Regions from separate parts of the Nocardioides marinisabuli genome, predicted to be linked through region 1. Evidence: predicted binding sites of a transcription regulator. Region 1 holds the regulator's gene; the other holds the start of a gene.
What was found. Region 1 encodes LexA, which represses DNA repair genes until DNA is damaged. Its sites were predicted from a motif close to TCGAACANNTGTTCGA; they were not measured.
Positions count from the first base shown of each region.

Region 2: a site for LexA is predicted at 2,676-2,691, ahead of H0S66_RS04145 (alpha-ketoglutarate-dependent dioxygenase AlkB). Genes of this name have one in related genera too.

Region 1 covers NZ_CP059163.1:2,332,255-2,338,411, forward strand. The annotation lists gene H0S66_RS11165 (alkaline phosphatase family protein) at 1-691, opposite strand, end outside; gene H0S66_RS11170 (alkaline phosphatase D family protein) at 691-2,442, opposite strand; gene lexA (transcriptional repressor LexA) at 2,544-3,278, opposite strand; gene H0S66_RS11180 (LysM peptidoglycan-binding domain-containing protein) at 3,614-3,985, shown strand; gene H0S66_RS11185 (hypothetical protein) at 4,466-4,684, shown strand; gene H0S66_RS11190 (class I SAM-dependent methyltransferase) at 4,638-5,009, shown strand; gene H0S66_RS11195 (hypothetical protein) at 4,933-5,250, opposite strand; gene nrdR (transcriptional regulator NrdR) at 5,713-6,157, shown strand, end outside.
Region 2 covers NZ_CP059163.1:862,714-868,870, reverse strand. The annotation lists gene H0S66_RS04160 (SRPBCC family protein) at 1-525, shown strand, start outside; gene H0S66_RS04155 (hypothetical protein) at 590-859, opposite strand; gene H0S66_RS04150 (alpha/beta fold hydrolase) at 993-1,910, shown strand; gene H0S66_RS04145 (alpha-ketoglutarate-dependent dioxygenase AlkB) at 2,028-2,654, opposite strand; gene H0S66_RS04140 (GntR family transcriptional regulator) at 2,773-3,492, shown strand; gene H0S66_RS04135 (hypothetical protein) at 3,458-3,838, opposite strand; gene H0S66_RS04130 (DUF4031 domain-containing protein) at 3,900-4,166, shown strand; gene H0S66_RS04125 (HD domain-containing protein) at 4,224-4,856, opposite strand; gene H0S66_RS04120 (nuclear transport factor 2 family protein) at 5,010-5,384, shown strand; gene H0S66_RS04115 (collagen binding domain-containing protein) at 5,395-6,157, opposite strand, start outside.

The DNA.
Region 1 (6,157 bases):
GGCCGGTGAGGTCGGTGTGCCCGAGCCGGTCGACGTCGCCGAGGTTGACGAAGACCAGGTGGGGGTCGAACTCACCAATCATGTCGAGGGTGGCGCGCATCGTGAAGTCGTCGGGGGCGTGCCCCGAGATCGGGACGATCGGGAACGGCTCCCAGCGGTGCGTGGCCCGCTCGCCGAAGATCCCGTAGAGGTACTCCTTGCTCAGCACCGTGCCGGTGGTCAGCCCGCGCCTGTTGAGCCGCTCGATGACGGTGGGGAAGCGCAGGTCGGAGGGCTGGTCGAGGGTGCGGATCTCGCCCAGCGCCCGGTCGTAGACCGCGTTGGCCGGCACGCCGCTGCGGTCGGGGCGCACCCCGGTCATCATCATCGTGTGGTTGGGGATGGTCTCCATCACCGGCATCGAGGTGGCCCGCGGGTGGTGCACCCCGCCCTCGCGCAGCGCCAGCAGGTTCGGCGTCAGCCCGCTGTCGAGCTCCTCGGGCCGGCAGCCGTCGACGACCAGCACGTAGGCGCGCTTGCGGGTCGAGGCCCGCGCCGCGAGCGCCGGCTCGAGCCCGGCCACGGTCGAGAACGCCAGCCCCGAGGCCGCCGCGGTCAGGACCGTGCGCCGACCGGCGCGGATCTCACCGAGGCCGCGGGCGAAGGGGGCGGGGCCGGCCGCGTCGCAGTGGCCGCTCGTCGGGTCGCACATCAGCGGTCTCCTACGGGGGTGCTCACACGCTGCACCGTGCCGGTGCCGGCCAGGGTGCGGAACGACGCGTCGTGGGTGGCGGTGGTCTGCTGGTCGTCGCGGGCCCCGATGACGTACCAGTCCATCTGGGTGCGCTCGGCGGTGATGTCGAGCACCGAGAAGCCGTGGTCGTCGAAGTTCAGGTACTTGATGTGGCGGTTGTTGGCCTTGATCGCGGTCTCCACCAGCGGCGTCAGCGCCGGCTGGCCGGTGATGTCCTTGAGGTTGTTGGAGGTCACCGAGGAGCACACGAACTCCACGCCCACCGAGTCGCCGAGCAGCGGGTAGAGCGAGGTGTCCATCGGCAGGTCGCAGGCCCACCCCGAGTGGATGTCGCCGGTCACGAAGACCACGTCCTTGACCTGGTGGTCGTCGATGTGGCGGAAGACCTCGCGGCGGTCGGCGGTGTAGCCGTCCCACTGGTCGACGTTGTACGGCGAGCCGTCCTGGGGCAGCAGCCCGGTGACGTCGTTGACCGGGTCGACGAGCTCGTTGGGCAGGTCGGCGAAGGTGACCGGGGCGATCATCACCGGGTTGCCGACCACCTTCCACTGCGGGGCGTGGTTGCCGCGGGTCAGGGAGTCCTTGAGCCACTCCATCTGCCGGTTGCCGGTGATCGAGCGCGCCGGGTCGTTGACCTCCGCGTCCACCAGCGGGGTCGCGACCTGCTGGGAGCGGTAGGTGCGCAGGTCGAGCATGCTGACCTCGGCCAGGTCGCCGAAGCGCAGGCGGCGGTAGAGCCGGGCGCCGTCGCCCAGCGAGGCGGTGCCGTCCATGCGCACCGGCATCCACTCGTCGTACGCGCGGTGGGCGCGGGCGCGCCGCTTGAGGTAGTCGCCCTCGGAGTCGTCGTGGTTCTCGGCGTTCTTCCTCCACTGGTCGTTGGTGACCTCGTGGTCGTCCCAGGTCACGATCCAGGCGTACCGGGCGTGCAGGGCCTGCAGGTCGGGGTCGGTCTTGTACTGCGCGTGCCGGCGGCGGTAGTCGGAGAGCGAGACCATCTCGCGCGCGGGGTCGTGCGGGCGGATGTCGACGTTGTCCTGGCCCATGCCGTACTGGCCGGGCGCGTACTCGTAGAGGTAGTCGCCCAGGTGCAGCACCGCGTGCAGGTCGTCGCGCTCGGCGAGCAGCCGGTAGGCGCTGAACCAGCCGGCCTGCAGGTTGGCGCAGGACACCACGCCGAAGCGCAGGTTGTCGGGCGTGGCGCGCTTGGCGGGGGCGGTGCGGGTGGTGCCGACCGGGCTGCGCTGGCCGCGCGCGGTGAAGCGGTAGTGGTAGACGGTCTCGGGCTGCAGGCCCGTCACGTCGAGCTTGACGGTGTGGTCGCGCGCGGCGCTGGTGACGAAGCGGCCCCGGCGCACGACGTTGCGGAAGCGGCGGTCGGTGGCGACCTCCCAGCGCACGCCCACCCGCGGGCCCTTGCCCGAGCCGGGGGTGGCGGCCCTGGTGGGGGTGACCCGGGTCCAGATCAGCACCGCGCGCGGCAGCGGGTCGCCGGAGGCCACACCGTGGGCGAAGACGTCGTGACGGGCCTTCGCGGCGACCGCGTGCGGGCCGGCGAGCACGCCGGCGCCGGTGACGGCGGCGCCGCCGGCCCCGACGGCACTGGCGGCCAGGACCGTACGGCGTCCGAGGGCGGCGAGGCGGGCCCGCTCGGCGTCGGCGGGGCTCGCGGCGTCAGCGGCGGTGGTGGGGGTCAGTGGTGGGGTCACGCCTCATCCAACGACACACCGCCGTCCACGTGACGTGGACGGCGGTGTGAGCACCGTCTGTTCACCGTCGGTTCGGTCTCCCGACGGGCGGGTGCGGGGCCTCAGAGGCTGCGCAGCACCGCGGTGACGACCCCGAGGATCGAGGCGTGGGTGCCGTCGATCGGCTCGTAGGCGTCGTTGTGGGGCAGCAGCCAGACCTTGCCGTCCTTGCGCTGGAAGGTCTTGACGGTGGCCTCCTCACCGATCAGGGCGGCGACGATCTGGCCGTTGCTGGCGGTCTGCTCCTGGCGGATCACCACGTAGTCGCCGTCGCAGATCGCGGCGTCGATCATCGAGTCGCCGGAGACCTCGAGCAGGAAGAGCTGGCCGTCGCCGACCAGCTGCTGGGGCAGCGGGAAGACGGCCTCGACCCGCTCCTCGGCCAGGATCGGGCCACCGGCGGCGATCCGGCCCACGACCGGCACGTAGGAGGCCTGCGGCATGGTGTTGCCGATGTCGGTCTCGTCGACCGAGCTGTCGTCGGCCGAGGAGATCGCCTTGCGGCGCGCCATCAGCTCGGGCAGGAAGACCTCGAGCGCGCGCGGGCGGTGCGGGTCGCGCTTGAGGAAGCCCTTCTCCTCGAGCACCTTGAGCTGGTGGGAGACGCTGGAGGTGCTGGTCAGGCCGACGGCCTGGCCGATCTCGCGCATGCTCGGCGGGTAGCCGCGGGTCTCGATGGCCTCCTTGATGCACGCGAGGACCTTGATCTGGCGCGGCGTCAGGCCGGTCGCGTCGGGAGGGCCGTCGGGCAGCTCCGCGACCCCGCGCTTGCGGGGGCCGCTGTTCTTGGTGGCCATCGTGTGCCTTTCGTGCGCGAGGCCCGAGCCGGGGAGTCCGCTCGGATGGGTCGTGGACCCACGCTATCGCCGCGCGGGCCCGACTTCAAACATCTGTTCGAAGGGCGTGTCGCGCTCGTGGAGGCGGCGACGGGCTGCTCCGGCGTGACGTCGGGGATCTCGAACAATTGTTCGCCGCACCCCTTGCGCGGCTCGAACACCTGATCTAGTCTCGCTCATGTGTTCGATCGAACACCTGGTCGAAGCAGGATCGCGACCGGGACTGTCGGTGGCTGTCCGTAGACATCTCCCTGACCGAGCACGACGACGACCACCCCCTTCCCCAGGAGGTCCCGATGAGCACCATGACCCTCACCGCCGCCCCGGCCCCGATCCGCCTCGGCGCCGTCCGCGCCACCCGCCGTACGACGCCCGGCTCGCTGCGGCTGACCCGCCGCGGCCGGCTCGCTGTGCTGGCCGCGGGCCTGCTGCTCGTCGCCCTGGTGGGCGTCGTGCTGGCCGGCGTCTCCGTTGCCACCAGCGAGAGCGGCACCGCCCCGGCGACTGAGACGATCACCGTCGGCGTCGGCGACACGCTGTGGGCCATCGCCGCCGAGCGCGCCGAGTCCGGCGACGTGCGCGAGGTCATCGGGCGCATCCAGCAGCTGAACTCCCTCGACGGTGGCCTGGTGGTCACCGGCCAGCGCCTGGTCGTCCCGGCCGGCTGAGGAACGGCCCGCGACCGCGGTGCGGTCCGGGCGCGGCGGCCCCTGTGGCCGCCCACAGATTTCGTCGGTCGCCTCGACCCCGGCCGGCGAAACCAGGGGAAAGACGAGGGGCGGGCCCGCAGTGGGCCCGCCCCTCGCGCTGTGTCGGGCCCTGTCTTCCGCGTCCGGTGGGGGAGGGTGTCGTGGTGAGCGACGGCGTCTTCGAGAGCAGGCTGGCGCAGTGGCAGGCGTGGTGCGAGGCGCCCTGGGGCCGGTTGCGGTTCGCGGTGGTGCGCGAGACGCTGCGCCGCCAGATCGAGGCGCTCCAGGCCGACCTCGGGCAGCCGCGGGCGCTGCGGGTCCTCGACGTCGGCGGGGGCGACGGCCGCGACGCCTTGGGCCTGGCCGTCGCCGGCCACGACGTCACGGTCCTCGACCGGCGCCCTCCTGGCTCGCCGAGGCCCGCCGCCGCGCCGAGTCGGCGGGGGCGGGGAGCGGCTGGTGACCCTCGAGGGCTCGATCGACGACCTGAGCGGGGCCGGAGACGGGGCCGGCGGCGGGTTCGACCTGGTGCTGTGCCACAACGTGCTGCACTACCGCCCGGCCGAGACCGGCGCGGCCGACGTGCGACGTCCTGGCGCGGGCGGCGCGGCCGGGCGGTCGGGTCTCGGTGATGGCGCCGAACCCCGCGGCGCGGGTGATCGGGCGGCTGGTGCGTGAGGGGCCGGAGGCTGCCCTCGACGAGCTCGGCCGCGACGACATGGAGTCGGCCACCTTCGCCACGACCGCGCGGGCGGTGGCCCGCGACGAGGTCGAGGCGCAGCTGGTGGCGGCCGGGCTCGAGGTGGTGGGCCGCTTCGCCGCCCGGGTCGCCAACGACTACGTCGCCGACGACGGCCGCAAGGCCGACCCCGACTTCTACGCGGCGCTGGAGCGCCTCGAGCTCGCGCTGTGCGACCGGGAGCCGTTCATCTCTCTCGGGGCGCTGTGGCAGCTCGTCGCCGTCCGCCCGGTGGGGGAGCCGGGGTCGCGGGGTCGCGGGTGAGGCCGAGCGCCCGGCCCAGGCGCGCGATGAGCATCAGGCCCACGAAGAGGCAGGCCACGGCCCCGACGGAGGCGAGCGCCAGGAAGAACCAGGCGGCCGACTCCCCGCCGCGGGCCTGGGTGCCGAAGTCGATGGCGGCGTAGACCAGGTAGCCCCAAGCGACCACCGCGGCGGTGACGGCCAGGGCCAGGCCGAGCAGCCGCGGCTGGAACGAGCGCTCCGGGCGGGGGGCGGGCCGCACGGCGGGAACCGGCCCGCTTGCCGGCCGTGGCGGGAGCGGGAGTCGGCGCGCCGGCCACCTGCTCGTCCACCTGGCCGCCCGCCTCGCCGCTCACAGCGTCATTGTGTCCGACCGCACCCAGCCCCGGCGACCGGGTGTCGGTACCGGTGCCGGCATCTGGCGGCCGCTCCAGCACTGCTCGGCGCCACCCCTTCGGGGCGGTCCCGGTGCGCTGACCTGCACCGATGTGTCGAGTGTGATCTGGGTCGCAGGAAATTTTCGGGACGGCTTGCGCGGCTCGTGGTCCCGGGCGTACGGTTCCACTACATCTAGTAGTTACACCGGTGTAGTTATCCACATCTAGTTCACAGATGGATGCGGGATGGTGCACAGGTGACCGGTTGTTCTCCACAGGGAGAGCAACGATATCCACACCCAGCAGCCCTCGCGGGGGCTGCGCGGCGCGCCCGAGAGGAGGACCCGATGCACTGCCCGTTCTGCCGTGCCACCGACACCCGGGTCCTCGACTCGCGGGTCTCCGAGGACGGCGGCTCGATCCGCCGGCGGCGTACCTGCTCGGCCTGCTCGAAGCGGTTCACCACCGTCGAGCAGATGCAGCTGAGCGTCGTGAAGCGCTCGGGGGCCAGCGAGCCCTTCGTGCGCGAGAAGGCCGTGGCCGGCGTGCGCAAGGCGTGCAAGGGCCGACCGGTCACCGAGGACCAGCTGGCCTGCCTGGGCCAGGTCGTCGAGGACACCCTGCGCGGCGCGGGAGCCGCCGAGCTGCCGGCCCACGAGGTCGGTCTGGCCATCCTGGGCCCGCTGCGCGAGCTCGACGAGGTGGCCTACCTGCGCTTCGCCAGCGTCTACCGCCAGTTCGCCTCCGCGGCCGACTTCGAGGACGAGATCGCCATGCTCCGCGCCGAGCGCC
Region 2 (6,157 bases), 1.5 Mb from region 1:
GACGCTGCCCACCGCTACGTGGTCGACGCCAAGGGCAAGGACAAGCGCGGCAACGGCACCGCGGGGGCGAAGGTGACGCTCTCGATGAGCGCCGCCGGCGCCGACCGCACCGACGTCGAGGTGGTGACCGACCTGGCCATCACCGGCAAGCCGGCCCAGTTCGGGCGGGGGGTGATGCAGGACGTCTCCGACAAGCTGCTGGGCCAGTTCGTGAGCTGTCTCGAGCAGCGCCTGACCGCGCCCGAGGCGCCCGAGGCGCCGGCCGAGCCGCCGCCCGCGGCACCGGCGCCGCCCGGGAAGCACATGGGGGCGGACCCCGGTGCCCCCGAGCCGCCGCCGGCCTCCACGCGGCCGGGTGAGCACCGGCCGGCACCGGCCGCGGCCGCGCAGGCGGGCGGCGGTGACGAGGCGCTCGACCTCGGCTCCACCGTGCTGCCGGTGCTGCTGCGCAGCTACGGCCCGAAGGTCGGCGCCGGGCTGCTCGCTCTCCTGCTGGTGTGGTGGGTGACGCACCGCCGCCGCTGAGGGCCGCGACCACGACCGAGCCCCACCGACCCCCGTGCGACCGATCGGCCGCACGGGGGTCGGCTCACAGCAGGGCGATGACCAGTGCGGCCACCAGCGCCGCCACCAGGGCGAGCGTGAGCACCAGCCACAGCGTGCTGCCGGTGCGGCTGCCGGCGTCGAGCGGTGTCTCGGGCAGGTGCAGCCGGTCCTCCGGGGAGGTGCCGAAGCCCATCGACGGGTCGGTGCTGGCCCCGACGGGATGGTCGCCGCGCACGTGGTCGGCGGGCGGTCGGTCGTGGTGCTGGCGGTGCCGGCCGGTCTCGCCGGCGCCTGGGTCGTCGTGGCGGGTCATGGGGGTACCTCCGGTTCGCAGGCGCCCCGAGCGGCGCCCTGGCTCCTTCCATTGAACGCTCGCAGCGTGCTCGGCGCCACACCCAGGGGCAAAGATCGGTGCCGCAGCCGCGTGGACCGGCACGATGGACCACATGGCTCCCCTCACTGCCGCTCTCCCCGACGGGCGACAGATCGCGTACGTCGACGGCGGCGACCCCGCCGGCTACCCGGTGCTCGGACTGCACGGCACGCCGGGATGTCGTCTGAACCGCTCGCCCGACGACTCGGTGTACGCCCGGTCGGGCGTTCGCTACATCACGACCGACCGCGCCGGCTACGGGCAGTCCTCGCGCCACCGGGGGCGCTCGGTGGCCGACGAGGCCGCGGACGTGCGTGCCGTGGCCGACGCGCTCGACCTGGACCAGTTCTCCGTCATCGGCGGGTCCGGGGGCGGCCCGCACGCCTTGGCGTGCGCCGCCTTGCTGGCAGACCGGGTCGAGCGCGTCGCCTGCCAGTCCAGCCTGGCCCCCTTGGGCGAGGGAGGCCTGAGTCGCTCCGAGTGGCTCCACGACATGGCGCCCGAGGCCGCTGAGTCGCTGGAGTGGGCCGAGGACGGCGAGGCCTACCTCGAGACCAGGATCCGGTCCGCGCTGACCCGGATGGAGCACGCCCTGGTCTCTGACCCCTCGTCGCTGCTGGGCGAGGGCATGGGACAGGGGGACCGGGAGGTCCTGGCCCGTCCGGAGGTGGTCGAGGTGTTCACGCGCATCATGGCGGAGCAGTCCGCGCACGGTGTCGGGGGTGCGGTCGACGACACCTTGGCCTTCGCGCGGCCGTGGGGCTTCGCCCTGAGCTCCGTCTCCGTGCCGGTGCTGCTCACCTATGGGTTGCAGGACTTCTCCTGCCCGCCCGACCACGGACGGTGGCTCGCGCGTCACCTTCCGACGGCGTTGGTCATCGAGGACGAGACCGGCGGGCACCTGCCGCAGGACCTCCACGCCGAGATCGTCACCGTCTTCGGCTGGTTGCGGACCGGTGAGCTCCCCGGGTCCCTCGGCTCGGCGCCCTAGAGGCGGTGCTTCCGGTGCTGACGACCCAGGCCTGGACCGGCGCCTGCGAGGTCGCTCCGGGACACGCCTCCGGCGCCGTACCAGGGTCGGGTCGCCGTCCGGCTCGTCGCTGCGAGCTCAGAAGACGTTGAACGGCCGGAACTGCACCGAGAGCCTCGGGCCGGCGTGGGCGACCTTGGGCACCGCGTGCTCCCAGGTGCGCTGGCAGCTGCCGCCCATCACGAGCAGGTCGCCGTGCCCGGTCTCGAAGACCCGGCTCTCGCCCCCGCCGCGCGGGCGCAGGTGCAGCTTGCGCGGGTCGCCGACCGAGACGATCGCGACCATCGTGTCGTGGGTGCTGCCCCGGCCGATGGTGTCGCCGTGCCAGGCCACCGAGTCGCGCCCGTCGCGGTAGTAGCAGCACCCGGCGGTGCGGAAGGGCTCGCCGAGCTCGGGCAGGTAGTGCTCGCTGAGCGCCTCGCGGGCCTGGGTGAGGACGGGGTGGGGGAGCTCCTCGCCGATCATGTAGGTGTGCAGCAGCCGCGGCACGTCGACGAGCCGGTCGTACATCTGGCGCCGCTCGGCGCGCCAGGGCACCTCCTCGACGAGGGCGCGCATCACGTCGTCGGCCTCGGGCAGCCAGGAGCGGCGCACGTCGACCCACGCGCCGTGGTCGAGGTGGTGGCGCTCGGTGCCGGCCAGGGCGTCCACCAGTGCGGGCACCCCGCCGGCCGGTGCCGCGAACAGCGTGGTCTGGAAGTCCATGGGGGTATCGTACGCCGGACCTCGAACGCGTGTTCGACATCGGTCGGGCGTGTCCCGTCGCGGCTCAATCCCCGCAAAGCGGGGACGCGCGGCCCGGGACCTGTCTAGTCTGCCTGGCGTGGACGACGTGATGGCTCCTGTGGGACGTGCGCTCAAGCACGTGCAGGTGCGCGAGTACGTGCGCGGCCTGGTGGCGGGCAGCGCGCCGGGCTCCCCGGCGCCCTCGGAGCGCGAGCTGGTGCAGCGCTTCGGCGTGGCCCGGATGACGGTGCGCCAGGCGATGGACGCGCTGGTGGGCGAGGGCCTGCTCGAGCGCATCCCCGGCCGGGGCACCTTCGTGGCCCGCCCGCGCCGCACCGCCAGCAGGATCACCGGCTACACCGAGGAGATGACCCGCCGCGGGATGCTGGCGGAGTCGCAGACGCTGCTCGCGCGGCGCGAGCAGGCGGGGCCGGGCGTGGCCCGCGCGCTGTCGCTGACCGAGGGCGACGCGGTCATCCACTGGCGCCGGCTGCGGCGCGCCGACGGCGTGCCGATGTGCCTGGAGGACGCCTACCTCAACGAGGTGCTGCTGCCGGGGTTCCTCCAGCAGGGGATGCCCACCAGCCTCTACGACTCCCTCGACGCCCGCGGGCTGCGCCCGACCTGGGCCGAGGACTCCATCAACGCCGACAAGGCCACCACCGAGGAGGCGGGGCTGCTCGAGGTCGAGCCGTCCAGCGTGGTGCTGCGCCACTCGCGGCGCGCCCTGTGCGAGGACAAGGTCGTCGAGGTCTCTCGCACCGTCTACCGTGCCGACCGCTTCACGCTGTGGGTCCAGCTGGGCCAGGACTGCTGAGCGTCCCCAGCGCCGCGACCGGCGTCCCGGACTCCTCGCAGACCCACGTCGGGTCGGGCCCCCCGAGGTCGGGGTGGATGTAGAGCGCGTGCTCGGGCCCCTCGGTGCAGCCCAGGCACAGCGGCCAGCGGCCCACCTGCTCCAGCAGCGCGTCCTGCACGTCCTGGGCGACCAGCCCAGCGACGTACACGACCCCCTCGGGCCACTGCTCGGCCCACCAGGTGCGTGAGGAGACGGCGTCCTCGAGCGCCGAGACCGCACCCGGGGTCGCGTGCCCCCGCGCCTGGAGGTCGGCCAGCACCCGGGACCGGGCATCGAAGAGCAGTGCGTTGTCCACGCCCCCCATTGTCCCCCCGGGGCAAGGCGCCGTCGCGCCGGAGCCCGCGGGCTGCTCGTAGGGTGGCGGTGTGGGCATCCTCATCGACCCGCCCAACGCGGCCGGGCACGGGCGGCTCTGGTCGCACCTGGCCAGTGACACCTCCTACGACGAGCTGCACGCCTTCGCGCGCGGCCTCGAGATCCCCGAGCGCGGCTTCGACCGCGACCACTACGACGTGCCGGCGGAGTGGTACGACGCCGTGGTCGCCGCCGGCGCCTCGCCGGTCAGCAGCCGCGAGCTGGTGGCCCGCCTGGTCGCCGCCGGGCTGCGCCGGCGCAAGCGCGACCCGGCCTGAATCTCGCGCCGACCCGGCGTGGATCTCGCGCCGACCCGGCACGGATCTCGTGTGCGGTCAGGAGACCCGGCGCCCCGGCACGTCCTGGACGCCCAGCCGCTCGAGCTCGGCCCCCAGGTTCGCGCGGGCGTCGTCCTCCCAGCGCTCCCGGGCGTAGGCGGTGTGGAAGAGGGTCGGCTTCTGCGCCAGGCCCAGCAGCACCTGGGCCCGCCCCTCGGCGAACGTCGCGTCGTCGAGGTGGGCGAACTCCGCGCGCACCGCGGCGACGTACTCGTCGTAGCGCTCCTGCGGCGCGGCGAGGATGGCCAGGTCGGCGTCGGAGAGCAGGCAGCCGAGGGTGTCGTCGGGCTCGGGGGTGTGGGTCTCGGTGAGCCGCACGAGCCGCACCACCTCCTCGACCAGGTCGGGCTCGACCCGGCCGGTGAGCGCGTCCTCGGCCCAGGCGGCCGAGCGCTCCTCGGCGTCGCGCTCGCCGTCGTAGACCGCGTCGTGGAACCAGGCGGCCAGCACGACCGGCAGGTGCCGCACCACCGCGCCGTGCTCGCCGAGCTCGTCGAGGCGGGTCAGCACCTCCACGAGGTGCTGCACGTCGTGGTAGCCGCGCTGCGGCGAGGCGTAGGCCGCCACGAGCTCCTCGCGCAGGTCGTCGGCATCGGTCAGGGGCCACCAGGGCCGGGGGTCGTGCAGCATGCGGGAGACGGTTCCTCGATCGACGGACGGTGCTGCCGGCAGCGCCGGCCCGGCCATTGAAACGCGCCGGGCCCTGCGCACGCTACTCTCGCCGCACACCCCCGGAACTGGAACGTGTTCTGGCCGGGCCCCGACGACGTACGAGGAGTGGACGTGGCAGCGAGCAACGAGCGGATCCGTGAGGTCGTGGAGGCCTACGTGTCCCTGATCGCCGGGGGCACCGCCGCCGAGATCGTGGACCTCTTCGCGGAGGGCGCCACCGTCGAGGACCCGGTCGGGTCGGCGGTGCGGACTACGCGTGAGGAGATCGCCGCGTTCTACGGCACGCTCGAGGGCCTGCAGCAGGAGACCCGGCTCATCGACTGCCGCATCGCGGCGGGCGAGGCCGCCTTCCTGTTCGAGGTCCGCACCATCACCGACGGCGGCACCTTCACCCTCGCGCCCATCGACGTGATGACCTTCGACGACGAGGGGCGCATCACCACCATGCGTGCCTTCTGGTCCGACACCGACATGAGCGTCGGCTGACCCAGCCGGCTCACACCCGCGTGCTGGGCAGCCGCAGCGCGGCCGCGGTGGCGCGCGGCAGGCTGGCGCGCGCGGGGCGCGGGCGCCGCGCGGCGCGGGTCATCCGCACCGTCCCGAGGTCGACGAGCTGACCGGCGCCCACCGCGAGCCCGCGCAGGTGCACCCGGTCGACCACGACGTCGCCCGGGCCGGACTTCACCACGACGGTGAGGCCCGCCGCGGCCGGCAGGTCGCCGCCGACCACGAACCGGCCCTCGCGGTCGGTGCGGGTGCGCGCCAGCAGCGACCCGCGCGCGTCGCGCAGCTCCACCACCGCGGCGTACGACGCCCGCTTGCCGTCGGCGTCGAGGACCACCCCGCGCAGCGCGCCGCCGACCACGGGGTCGGTGCCCCCGGGACGTGAGGCGCCCAGCAGCGGCTGGGCCAGCCGCAGCACCAGCCGGGGACCGGCGGGGCGGGTGGGCCGCGCCAGCACGGGTGTGGCCTGGTGCCAGCGGCTGCGCGCCGAGACCAGCACGACGGTGCCGGCGCCGAGCCCCGCCAGGGTGAAGACGCCGAGCCCGTCGGTGCGGGTGCGCACCAGCGTGCCGTCGGGGCCGCTCGCCTCGACCTCGGCCCAGCGGGCGCGGGTGTCCTGGGCGGTGCGGACGCTGCCGGTGAGCACCGCGCCGGGCAGCAGGTGCGCCTGAGCCGCGGTGCGCCAGCCGTCGCGCACCTGCACCTCGAGGCGGGCCGGGGCCAGCCGCGAGGGGTCGTGCGAGGAGTGGTCGTCC